DNA from 2 places in the Mesorhizobium sp. A623 genome. Region 1 is predicted to be linked to the other one. Evidence: riboswitches for the same ligand, from Rfam matches in the RefSeq annotation. Region 1 holds a riboswitch; the other holds the start of a gene.

Region 1 (5,995 bases):
GCGATCCGGGGGCCGGCAAGACGCTGTTCTTCCGCGCCATCGCCGGCCTGTGGCCATGGGGCGGCGGCCGCATCGGCCTGCCCAAAGGCGAAGTGCCGGTGCTTGTCCCGCGCACGCCCTATTTCGCGCCGGGCAATTTGCGCGAGGTGCTGGGCCAGCCGGCGGGCGGCGACAAGCCGACCGATGCCGAGCTGGAAACCGTGCTGACCGAGATAGGCCTCAAGCGCCTGTCCGGTTTGCTCGACCGCGCGGGCTGGGAACACGAACTGAACGAGGACGAGCAGCGCCTGTTGGCGCTGGCCGCCGTGGCGGTGCGGCGGCCCCGCTTTGTCGTCATCGACGAAGTTCTCGACACCCTCGATACCGACACGCTGAAGCGTGTGCTGGCGCTGTTTTCAAAGCGGCTCGAAGGCACCGCGATCCTGGCAATCGGCCGGGCGCTGCCCGACAGAAAATTCTTCCACAAGACGCTGACCATCGTGAAGGACGCCGCAGCCCCCGCCCTGAAGCCTCCCAAGCTGCGCGCCGGGGCGATGGAGCCGCCGCCCTCTCAGGTCCGCGGACGTACCCCGACATCCTCCAAATTGAACGACGTCGTCTGATAGACCTGGTTGATCCAGTTGCCGAACAGAAGATGGGCATGCGAGCGCCAGCGGTTGAGCGGCGGCCGGGACGGATCGTTGTCGGGGTAGTATCCATGCGGAACCTCGACCTCTACGCCGGTGGCTACGTCGCGATCGTACTCGTCCTTGAGCGAGGTGGAATCGTATTCGATATGGTTGAACATGTAGAGCCGGTTACCGGTTTCCCCGGCCAGCAGGCAGGGGCCGGTCACGTCCGATTCCATCAAAAGGTCGAGCCCTGTTTCCGGCCGGATATCAGCGCGGCGCACCTCCGTCCAGCGCGAAACCGGAATGGCGAAATCGTCTGAAAAGCCTGAAAGATAGGGCGAGGCGGGCGCGTTGTTGCGGTGCCGGAAAACGCCGAAGGCCTTCTTGTCCAGCGTGTATTTCGGAATGCGGTGGAAATGCCAGGCCGCCGCCATCGCCCCCCAGCAGATGAAGAACGGGGAATGGACGTTGGTGGTCGTCCAATCGAAGATGCGCTCGAGTTCGCGCCAGTAGGTGACTTCCTCGAAGGGCAAAAGCTCGATGGGCGCGCCGGTGACGATGAAGCCGTCGAATTTGCGGTGCTTTACCTCCTCCCAAGTCTGGTAGAAGGAGATCAGGTGCTCTTCGGGCGTGTGCTTGGCCTTGTGATTGCCGATGCGCACCAGCGTCAGCTCGACCTGAAGCGGTGTCGCCCCGATCAAGCGCGCGATCTGCGTCTCCGTGCGGATCTTGTTGGGCATGAGGTTGAGCAGCGCGATCTGCAGCGGGCGGATGTCCTGACGCCGCGCCGTCTTCTCGTCCATCACGGACACGCCCTCGCGCAAAAGCACTTCGTGGGCGGGAAGCTGATCGGGGATCTTGATCGGCATCTGGCAGACTCCAAACAAAAACCGGCGGCGAAATCACGACCGGTCTGAACGAATTTGCCAGCAACGGTCATTTAGCGAATTATTTAACGTGGCTGCAAGCCGACCGGCCAAATCACCACGGGAATGGCAAATCTTGTAGAACCGGCGGCGTCTTGCGTCAACGGTTCTCTCGACAAGCGCGGGTGCGGCCTGTATGCCGCAACCGCATCATCTGAACGGAACCACCCGATGTCCGCACCTTCCCAGAACGACCGCCCGACGCCGCGTGCCGGCATCATGGACATCGATGCCTATGTCCCGGGCAAGAGCGCCGCACCTGCCGGCGTAAAGCTCTACAAGCTCTCCTCCAACGAGAACCCGCTGGGCGCTTCGCCCAAGGCGATCGAGGCCGCACGCGACGTGGCCGGCCACCTCGAATTCTATCCCGATGGGTCCACCACGCGACTGCGTGAGGCGATTGCCGAAGTTCATGGCCTCAACCCGGCGAACATCATCTGCTCGAACGGTTCAGACGAAGTGCTGGGACTGCTATCGCAAGCCTATCTCTCGCCCGGCGACGAGGCGATTTTCACCGAGCACGGCTTTCTGGTCTACAGGATATCGACGCAAAGTGCCGGCGCGACGCCCGTATCCGTCAAGGAAACCGACGAGCGCGCCGATGTCGACGCCATTCTGGCGGCGGTGACGGCCAGGACAAAAATCGTCTTCCTGGCCAATCCGAACAACCCAACCGGCACCTATTTGCCGTTCGAGGAAGTGCGCCGCCTGCATGCCGGCCTGCCGAAAACCGTGCTGTTGGTGCTCGATGCCGCCTATGCCGAATATGTCCGGCGCAACGACTACGAGGCCGGCGTCGAACTGGTGGCCGGCGCGCTAAACGTCGTCATGACCCGCACCTTCTCGAAGATCCACGGCCTTGGCGGCGCGCGTATCGGCTGGATGTATGCGCCGGCCCACATCATTGATACACTCAACCGTATCCGTGGGCCGTTCAACGTCAACGCGACCGCCATCGAGGCCGGCATCGCGGCGATGCGCGACCGCGCCCATGTCGAGCACACGGTTTCGCACAACGAGACATGGCTCAACTGGCTGACGCAAGAACTGACCCGGCTCGGCCTGCGTGTAACGCCCAGCGTCGGCAATTTCATCCTGATCCATTTCCCCGATGAGGCGCGGCATTCGGCGGCGGACGCCGACGGCTATCTGACGACTCGAGGCTATATTCTGCGGCGCGTTGCCGGCTACGGTTTTCCCAACGCGCTGCGGATGACGGTCGGAACCGAAGACGCCAATCGCGGCGTAGTCGCCGCACTCACGGAATTCCTGAAAAGTTGAAGCAATGCCTGAACCCCTGTTTGAAAAGATCGCCCTGGTCGGCATCGGCCTGATCGGCTCGTCGCTGGCGCGCGTCATCGCCCGCGAAGGGCTGGCCGGCCATGTCGCCATTTCCACCCGCAGCGCAAACACCCTGAAGCGAGCCGAGGAACTCGGTCTTGGCGACAGCTACTCGACGGACGCGGCGGAAGTCGTGCGTGACGCCGATCTCGTTATCGTCTCGGTGCCGGTCGGCTCGTCGGAAGCCGTCGCCAGGGAGATTGCCCCGGCGCTGAAAGCGGGCGCGATCCTCACCGATGTCGGCTCGACCAAGGCTTCCGTCATCGCGCAGATGCAACCTTATGTCCCCGAAGGGGTGCATTTCATTCCCGGCCACCCGCTGGCCGGCACCGAAAAGTCAGGCCCCGACGCCGGCTTTGCCGAACTGTTCGAAAACCGCTGGTGCATCTTCACGCCGCTGCCCGATACCGACCCGGCGGCGCTGGAAAAACTGTCGGAGTTCTGGCGACGCTGCGGCGCCAATATCGACACGATGGACCCCGCACATCATGACATGACGCTAGCCATCGTCTCGCACCTGCCGCACATCATCGCCTACAACATCGTCGGCACCGCCGACGACCTGCAATCGGTGACCAAGTCGGAAGTCATCAAATACTCGGCTTCCGGCTTTCGCGACTTCACCCGCCTGGCGGCGTCCGACCCGACCATGTGGCGCGACGTATGCCTGCACAACAAGGACGCGATCCTAGAAATGCTGGCGCGCTTTTCGGAAGACCTCGCCTCGCTGCAGCGCGCGATCCGCTGGGGCGACGGCGACAAGCTGTTCGACCTGTTCACCCGCACCCGCGCCGTGCGCCGCTCCATCATCGAAGCCGGTCAGGACACCGCCGCGCCGGACTTCGGGCGGCAGAAGTAGGGCAGTAGGGCAGTAGGGTTGCGGAAGCCAGAACTCTCGTCAACCCTACTGCCCTAACCCCTCACTCCACCGGCTTGATCTGTCCCAGCGGGATGAACCCCAACGACGCCTTGCCTTTGACGATCTTCAAGGGCATGGCCGGTTCGTTGCCCAGCAGCGACAGCGCCGCGAAACCTTGCTGGATTTTGCGCTGCTGTTCGGGAATGGCGGTTGCCAGGATGGTCGCCGTCGCATTCGGGTCCTGAAGCTTGATCATGAGGCTGGCGTCGATCAGCCCGTCCGCATCGACCGAGATAGGCCCGGAAACCGAGATGCCTGCCGTGCCCGACGACAGGTCGAGTTGCACGATGTCGATCGCTTGGCCGCGCAGGCTTCGAGATTGCGAGGCCAGCAGCGCCACCCCGTTCTTCACCGTCGCGAAACCGGTCGCGTCGAGCGGTGGCAATACGCGCCCGTCGATGGCCTCGGCATCCACTTGCAAATCGTTGAAGCTGAACCCCGCATTGACGTCCGGACCGCTGGGCCGCAACTTCGCTTCGGCCTTGGCCGCGCTGAACAACTGGACCGGATCGGTATCGTCCTGCGGGTCGGTCTGGCCCGATACGCCTTCGCCCTGCAACGAGACGCCCGGCGTCGCCGAAAGGGAAAGGTTTGCAACGACGCGCATCTTGTCCCAGTCGAGCCACAGCGGCGTCATGCCGGGCGCTGACGTACGCAGCGGGCCGACAATGTCGGCAGCCGGCGACAGCGGCCTGAAGAGCTGCGCCACCGCGTCGATCCTGCCGGTCGAGGCGGCGATCTTGCGGGTGTCGTCCTCATACGCCATGTTGTCGCAGGAAACAACGAAGCGAAGCGGATAGCCGCTGACGATCAGATTGGCGCAATCCGCGTTTGCGCCCGCGGCGTTGACGGCGGCGATGACGGAGCCGACTTCGCCGCGCACGCGATCCGCATAGTAGAACCAGCCCGCGCTATAGGCGCCGAACAAGACGATAACGATCAGCGCGAGCCACAGGAAACGGCGTTTTTTCGGCTTTTTCTGGTCGTTCAAGGGCATGCTGGGGCTTCTCGCTGGGCTCGAGGGGTTGGAACAACGTTTCTCGACTTAGGGTCTGTTTAGATCGAACCGGCTGGACAACGGCTTGTTTTGGCGCGACACCGCCACTTTATGCAATAGGCTTGGCGATATGGGCGATTTTTGGGTTTTTGGCTATGGCTCGCTGATGTGGCGGCCGGGTTTTGCCCATAGCGAGGCCAGGCGGGCGCGGCTTTTCGGCTACCGCCGGGCGCTTTGCATCTATTCCTTCGTGCATCGCGGCACGCCCGCGCGGCCAGGCCTGGTGCTGGGGCTCGACCGTGGCGGCTCCTGCGTCGGCATGGCTTTTCGGGTCGCGGGTGATTCGCGCGAGGAAGTCATCGCCTATCTGCGCGAGCGCGAACAGGTCACCGGCGTCTATCTCGAACGCACCCTGCCGCTTCGCCTGGAAAGCGGAGAAAGCGTGGTAGCGACCGCCTACGTCGCCGATCGCGGGCATGAGCAATATGCCGGTTCGCTCGACGCCGCCGACGCGGCAGCGATGGTAACCGGCGCCGTCGGCCAGTCTGGCCATAACGAAGCCTATGTGCTCAGCACCATCGAGCATTTGCAGGCGCTGGGCATCCGCGACCGTTGGCTGGAGGACGTCGCCGGCCGCATCACGCCACCGTGAACGGCCGGGCCGCGCGCACCTGCTAAACCCCCTGCGGGCACCTTGAGTCCGGGCCTGCCGAACCTAGATGTGAACCATTTCGCTGCCTTGCATGCCACCAAAACGGAGAGATTTCTTGCAGAAACGCCGCCTCGGTCGGACCGACCTCACCATCGCCCCGCTGGTTTTCGGCGGCAACGTCCTTGGCTGGACAGCCGACGAGAAAACCTCGTTCGACCTGCTCGACCGTTTCGTCGGTGCGGGCCTGAACGCCATCGACACCGCCGATGCCTATTCGCGCTGGGTGCCGGGACATTCGGGCGGCGAGTCCGAAACGATCATCGGCAAGTGGATGAAGGAGCGCAAGAACCGCGACCAGATCGTGCTCATCACCAAGGTCGGCTCGGACATGGGCCAGGGCAAGAAGGATCTCTCCGCGCCGCATATCGAAAAGGCCATCGACGCTTCGCTGAAGCGGCTGCAGACGGATGTCGTCGATCTCTATTTCTCGCACTGGCCGGACCCGACCGTGCCGCACGAGGAAACGCTCAGTGCCTACCAGAAGCTGAT
Region 2 (5,995 bases), on a different contig from region 1:
TCGCCGCGCGCCTCAATACGGCGACGCCGAAGGCCGGCCTCGGCTTCGAACTCGACGTGATCGCGGCCGTGTTCATCGGCGGCGCCTCGATGGCCGGCGGCGCCGGTCAGGTCGCGGGCGCTGTCATCGGTGCGTTCATCATGGGCGTGATGAACAACGGCATGTCGATCATGGGCGTCAACATCGACTGGCAACAGGTCATCAAGGGGCTGGTGCTGCTCGGTGCGGTCGTCTTCGACGTCTACAACAAGAACAAGAACTGAGCCGGGAGCCACCGGACCCATAACCCCGAACGGAGCAAGGGCGCTCCACATGAACAGCCGGTCATGGCGCGAGCTTCGCGCGCCGTGCAGGGCAACGATTGCCGCGCGACCTGCGACTATGGAGAGAAAGAGCTGCCATGCTGATTTCCCAAATCCTCGACGAGAGTGAAACGATCCGGGTAGCCGCGCGCGAAGGCGGCAAGGCGCGCATCGTCAACGGCGCGCGCAGCGTCTATTCGCTGGCGCTGGAAGCGGCGCGCACAGGCCTTGGCCTTGCGGCGCTGATAGAGCGCAAGGGCCTGGGCGAGACCGTCGACCTCGAAAGCGCGTACAAGAAGGGCCGGGTGCTCTCGCCGATCAACCATCCGGACCCGGCACACCTGCACCTCACCGGCACCGGGCTGACCCACCTTGGATCGGCGGCGACGCGCGACAGCATGCACAAGAAGCTCAGCGCGGAGGGCGAGGAGCAACTGACGGATTCCATGAAGATGTTCCGCATGGGGCTCGAAGGCGGCAAGCCTCAGGGCGGAATACCCGGCGTGCAGCCGGAGTGGTTCTACAAGGGCAACGGCACCATGGCGGTGGCGCCGGGCGCGCCGCTGGTCTCGCCGGCCTTTGCCGCCGACGCCGGCGAAGAACCCGAGATTGCCGGCATCTACATCATCGGCGACGACGGCCAACCCTTCCGCGTCGGCTTCACGCTCTCCAACGAATTTTCCGATCACGTCACCGAACGGGTGAACTACCTTTACCTGGCCCATTCCAAGCTGCGCAACGCGTCCTTCGGGCCGGAAATCCTTGTCGGCAACCTGCCTGCCGACATTCGCGGTTCATCGCGCATTATCCGCGACGGCGAGGTGTTTTGGGAAAAGCCCTTCCTGTCGGGCGAGACGAACATGTCCCACTCGATCGCCAATCTCGAATACCATCACTTCAAATATTCGGCCTTCCGCCAGCCGGGCGACGTGCATGTGCATATGTTCGGCACCGCAACGCTGTCCTTCGCCGACGGCATCACCACCAGAGCCGACGACATGTTCGAGATCGAGGCAAAGGCGTTCGGCCTGCCGCTGCGCAATTCGATCGAGATCGAGGCGCCGACGAATGTCGCAGTGAAGGTGCTTTAGCTGGCGGCCCGAAAGTGCTTTGACAGCTTCAGGCCCTGCGCCTGATAGTTGGAGCCTAGATCGGTGCCATAGAGCGCCTTCGGTCGGACCAGCATGTGCTCGTAGACCAGCCGGCCGACGATCTGGCCGTGGTCGAGGATGAACGGCACTTCGTGGCTGCGCACTTCCAGCACGGCGCGGCTGCCGGTGCCGCCGGCGGCCGAATGGCCGAAACCGGGATCGAAGAAGCCGGCATAGTGGACGCGAAATTCGCCGACCAGCGGATCGAAAGGCGTCATCTCGGCGGCGTAGAGCGGCGGCACATGCACTGCTTCGCGGCTGACGAGAATGTAGAATTCGTCGGGGTCGAGCACCAGTTCGCCATCGCGGCGCTTGTAGAGCGGCTCCCAGAAATCGACGACGTCGTGGGCCGCGCGCTTGTCGACGTCGACAAGGCCGGTGTAGTGCTTGCCGCGATAGCCGACCAGCCCGTTCTCGTCGCCGGCTAGATCGATAGACAGCGCGATGCCGCCGCCCGAAATGTTCGGCGGCTCGGTGGCGACCAGCATTTCAGTGCGGTGCAGTTCATTCAACTCGGCTTCCGACAGCAGCGCGTTACCGGTGCGAAACCGGATTTGCGACAGCCGCGAACCGGCGCGGGCGACGATGGGAAACGTGCGCGGGCTGACTTCCAGATAGAGCGGGCCATGATAGCCGGCGGCTATCTTGTCGAACTCGTGGCCGTGGTCGGTCATGACGCGGGTGAAGATGTCGAGGCGGCCAGTCGAGCTTTTCGGATTGGCCGAAGCGGAAATCTCCGCCGGCAGCGCCAGGCTTTCCATCAGCGGCACGATATAGACGCAGCCGGTTTCCAGCACCGATCCCTCGCTCAGATTGATCTCGTGCAGCTTGAGCCGGTCGAGCTTGTCGGCGACGGTATGATTAGGGCCGGGCAGGAAGGAGGCACGCACGCGCCAGGCTTTTTTGCCCAGCCGCAAGTCGAGGCTTGCCGGCTGAATCTGGTCGCCGTCAAGCGGACGCTCGCTCTTAAGCGCGCCCGATTGAAACAGCGCCGCAATGTCTTGGTCGGGAAGAATGCCTGTCTTGCGCAAAGGTCCACTCCGCAGTCTGGCCCAGATGTCATAGTTCCCCCAAATTTCTTAATAAGCGGGGCGGTTGACGCAAGCAAAAGCGAGGAATAAAGGGCGTTATCCCGTGGTGATTTGGCCGGTCGGCTTGCAGCCACGTTAAACAAGTCGCTAAGGGACCGTCGGCCGCGAGGCAGCATGGACCGGTGGCGATTTCCGCGACCGGTTTTTTTGTTTTTAAGGCACGCCCATGACCATCGAAAATAAGCGTAACTGGAAGCCGGCCACCCAACTCGTGCATTCGGGCACGCTTCGCTCGCAGTTCGGCGAAATGTCCGAAGCGATTTTCCTCACCCAAGGCTATGTCTATCCGACCGCCGAGGCCGCCGAAGCGCGCTTCAAGGGCGAGGAACCCGGCTTCATCTATTCGCGCTACGCCAACCCGACCGTGGATATGTTCGAAAAGCGCATGTGCGCGCTGGAAGGGGCCGAAGACGCCCGCGCCACCGCGTCCGGCATGGCAGCAGTTGCGGCAGCGGTCCTGTGCGGCCTGAATGCCGGCGATCACATTCTGGCGGCGCGCGCGGTCTTCGGCTCCTGCCGCTGGATCGTCGAAACGCTGGCGCCGAAATACGGCATCGAAGCGACACTGGTCGACGGCAAGGACATCGCCAACTGGGAACAGGCGGTTCGGCCCAACACGAAGCTGTTCTTCCTGGAAAGCCCGACCAACCCGACGCTGGAAGTCGTCGATATCGCAGCCGTCGCTTCGCTGGCGCGATCGATCGGCGCGCGGCTGGTGGTCGATAATGTGTTCGCTACGCCCTTGCAGCAGAAGCCGCTGGAACTTGGCGCGCATGTCGTCGTCTATTCGGCAACCAAGCACATTGACGGGCAAGGCCGCTGCCTTGGCGGCATCATCCTGTCCGACAAGGACTGGATCGACGAGAACCTGCACAATTATTTCCGCCATACCGGCCCGAGCCTGTCGCCGTTCAACGCATGGACGCTGCTGAAGGGGCTGGAGACGTTGCCGATCCGCGTCGCGCACCAGACGCAAAGCGCCGGCAGAATCGCGGATTTCCTCGCCGAGCGGCCGGAAATCGCGCGCGTCATCTATCCGGGGCGCGCCGACCATCCGCAGGCGGAGATCGTCAAGAAGCAGATGGCCGGCGGTTCGACGCTGATCTGCCTCGACATCAAGGGCGGCAAGCAGGCCGCCTTCGCCTTCCAGAACGCACTCGACATCGTGCTGATTTCCAACAATCTCGGCGACGCCAAAAGCCTGATTACGCATCCGGCAACGACGACGCACAAAAACCTGACCGACGAGGCGCGCGCCGAACTCGGCATCGGCGACGGCACGCTGCGGTTCTCCATCGGATTGGAAGACGTCGACGATCTGCTGGAGGACATCGACCAGGCGCTTGCCAGAGCATGACCCTGAAAAGCGGAAACCGGTTTTCGGACAAGATCATGCTCGAACAAGAAAACGGAAAACGATGATCGCTTTGGCGAAAAGAGCAAAGGTGTGAGCCGCCGAAACCTGTACAGCGCGACGACCCGTGGCATCGAGGTACAGGTCGAGCCGTTCTATCTGGAGGATCGTTCCGATCCCTCGGAGGGCCACTATGTCTGGGGTTATCGGGTTACCATCGACAACCAATCGGACAGCCCCGTGCAGTTGCTGTCGCGCTACTGGCGCATCACCGACGGCACGGGCCGGGTCGAGGAAGTAAGGGGCGAAGGCGTCGTCGGCGAACAGCCCGAATTGAACCCCGGCGACAGCTATCAATATTCGTCCGGCTGCCCGCTAGCCACCCCGTCCGGCATCATGGTCGGGCGCTATACGATGCACGACGGCAAAGGCGAGACGTTCGACATCGACATCCCCGCCTTCTCGCTCGACCTGCCGGACTCGAAAAGAACGGTGAACTGAGCTTCTCCCCCGGTGCCGGGGGAGAAGAGAATTTACTTCGCGTCGAATTCCGACGGATCGAATTCATACTCCGTCGAACAGAATTCGCACGCCACCTCGATCTTACCGTCGCGCGTGCTTTCCTTGATTTCCTCGGCGGAAAATCCCTGGAGGATGCCCTGGATCTTGTCCCTCGAGCAGGAGCACTGGTCGGCGACGCGGACGCCATCGAAGGCGCGCACGCCATGCTCGTGGAACAGGCGATAGAGCAATCGCTCCGTACCGACGGTCGGGTCGATCAGTTCGGTCGGCTCGACCGTCGCAAGCAGCGCCTGCACTTCCAGCCAGGCGTTATCCGCATGAACGGAGGTTTCATCGCCATCGCCACCGGGCAGGTCCGGTAGCCGCATCCGCTCCGTCGATTCCGGCAGGAACTGCACCAGCATGCCGCCCGCGCGCCACTGTTCGCGCGCGCCCGGCACCACCAGCTTCGCCACCGACAGTTTCAGGTCGGTCGGTATCTGTTCCGACTGGCGGAAATAGGTGCGCGCCGCCGCTTCCAGCGTCACGCCGTCGAGCGAGACGATGCCCTGATAGCGCTGCGTGTGCTCGCCCTGGTCGACAGTCAGCGCCAGAACGCCGTTGCCGAGCAGCGTCTGCTGCGAACTTTCGCCAACCGCCATCAACGCTTCCAGCCTATCCGCATCGTAGCGGGCATAGGCGCGCAGCGCATGCGGCGTGGAAAAATCCGCGACAAGCATGTCGACCGGCCCGTCGGTACGGGTCTGCAGGATGAACTTGCCCTGGAATTTCAACGATGTGCCGAGCAGGACGGCCAGCACGCAGGCCTCCGCCAAAAGGCGGGCAACCGGCTCGGGATAGTCGTGGCGCGAAAGGATTCCGTCGAGCATTTCGCCCAACTGCACGGCGCGGCCGCGCGCATCGAGCGAATCGACCTCGAACGGTACGACATGGTCGTCGCCGGCATAGCCGAATTCGCCGAGTTTGGGTCCGTGTTCAGTCACTTGAATGGCTTCCAGCATGGCACGTCTCCGGCCGCCAGCCCGGCTGTTCTTGCAACAGCACGGCTCCATCGGCCCATTTTTGCGGTGATGGGCCGCAGATAGGCACCGTGCGGCCGCGATTCAAGCGCGAAGGCACCACGCAAGCACGGCCTTTTGCGCGTGGAGGCGGTTTTCCGCCTCGTCGAACACTACCGATTGCGGGCCGTCCATGACCTCGTCGGTCACTTCCTCACCCCTATGCGCCGGCAGGCAGTGCATGAACAGCGCATCCGGATTGGCTTTCGCCATCAGCGCCGCATTGACCTGATAGGGCAGGAAGACGTTGTTGCCGCGCGCCCGATGCTCCTGGCCCATCGACACCCAGCTGTCGGTGACGACGCAGTCCGCCCCGTCGACCGCTTCCTCGGCCGAGCGGAAAAAGCGAACCACGCCGCCATTCGCTTGGGACCAGTCGACGAACTTCTGTTCCGGCTCGCTGCCATTGGGTACGGCGATGTTCAGGTTGAACCGCAGTCGGGCCGAAGCTTCCAGCAGCGAATGCAGCACATTATTACCGTCGCCGGTCCAGGCAAAGGTCTTGCCGGCAACCGGG

What was found. A riboswitch is a leader RNA that binds a small molecule or an ion and turns the genes downstream of it on or off. The one in region 1 is predicted to bind S-adenosylmethionine.
Region 2: linked by a shared signal. The riboswitch ahead of ACX3P1_RS16945 (O-succinylhomoserine sulfhydrylase) and the one ahead of metA (homoserine O-acetyltransferase MetA) in region 1 are both predicted to bind S-adenosylmethionine.

The regions. Positions count from the first base shown of each region.
Region 1 covers NZ_JBTMXB010000005.1:202,799-208,793, reverse strand. Annotated here, with positions in the region: gene ACX3P1_RS07780 (ABC transporter ATP-binding protein/permease) at 1-602, shown strand, start outside; gene metA (homoserine O-acetyltransferase MetA) at 551-1,480, opposite strand; SAM riboswitch at 1,532-1,609, opposite strand; gene hisC (histidinol-phosphate transaminase) at 1,709-2,818, shown strand; gene ACX3P1_RS07765 (prephenate/arogenate dehydrogenase family protein) at 2,823-3,737, shown strand; gene ACX3P1_RS07760 (DUF2125 domain-containing protein) at 3,799-4,794, opposite strand; gene ACX3P1_RS07755 (gamma-glutamylcyclotransferase) at 4,925-5,446, shown strand; gene ACX3P1_RS07750 (aldo/keto reductase) at 5,562-5,995, shown strand, end outside.
Region 2 covers NZ_JBTMXB010000016.1:6,729-12,723, forward strand. Annotated here, with positions in the region: gene mmsB (multiple monosaccharide ABC transporter permease) at 1-263, shown strand, start outside; gene araD1 (AraD1 family protein) at 401-1,393, shown strand; gene ACX3P1_RS16940 (2'-deoxycytidine 5'-triphosphate deaminase) at 1,390-2,484, opposite strand; SAM riboswitch at 2,578-2,655, shown strand; gene ACX3P1_RS16945 (O-succinylhomoserine sulfhydrylase) at 2,711-3,901, shown strand; gene apaG (Co2+/Mg2+ efflux protein ApaG) at 4,007-4,399, shown strand; gene ACX3P1_RS16955 (Hsp33 family molecular chaperone) at 4,432-5,421, opposite strand; gene argF (ornithine carbamoyltransferase) at 5,524-5,995, opposite strand, start outside.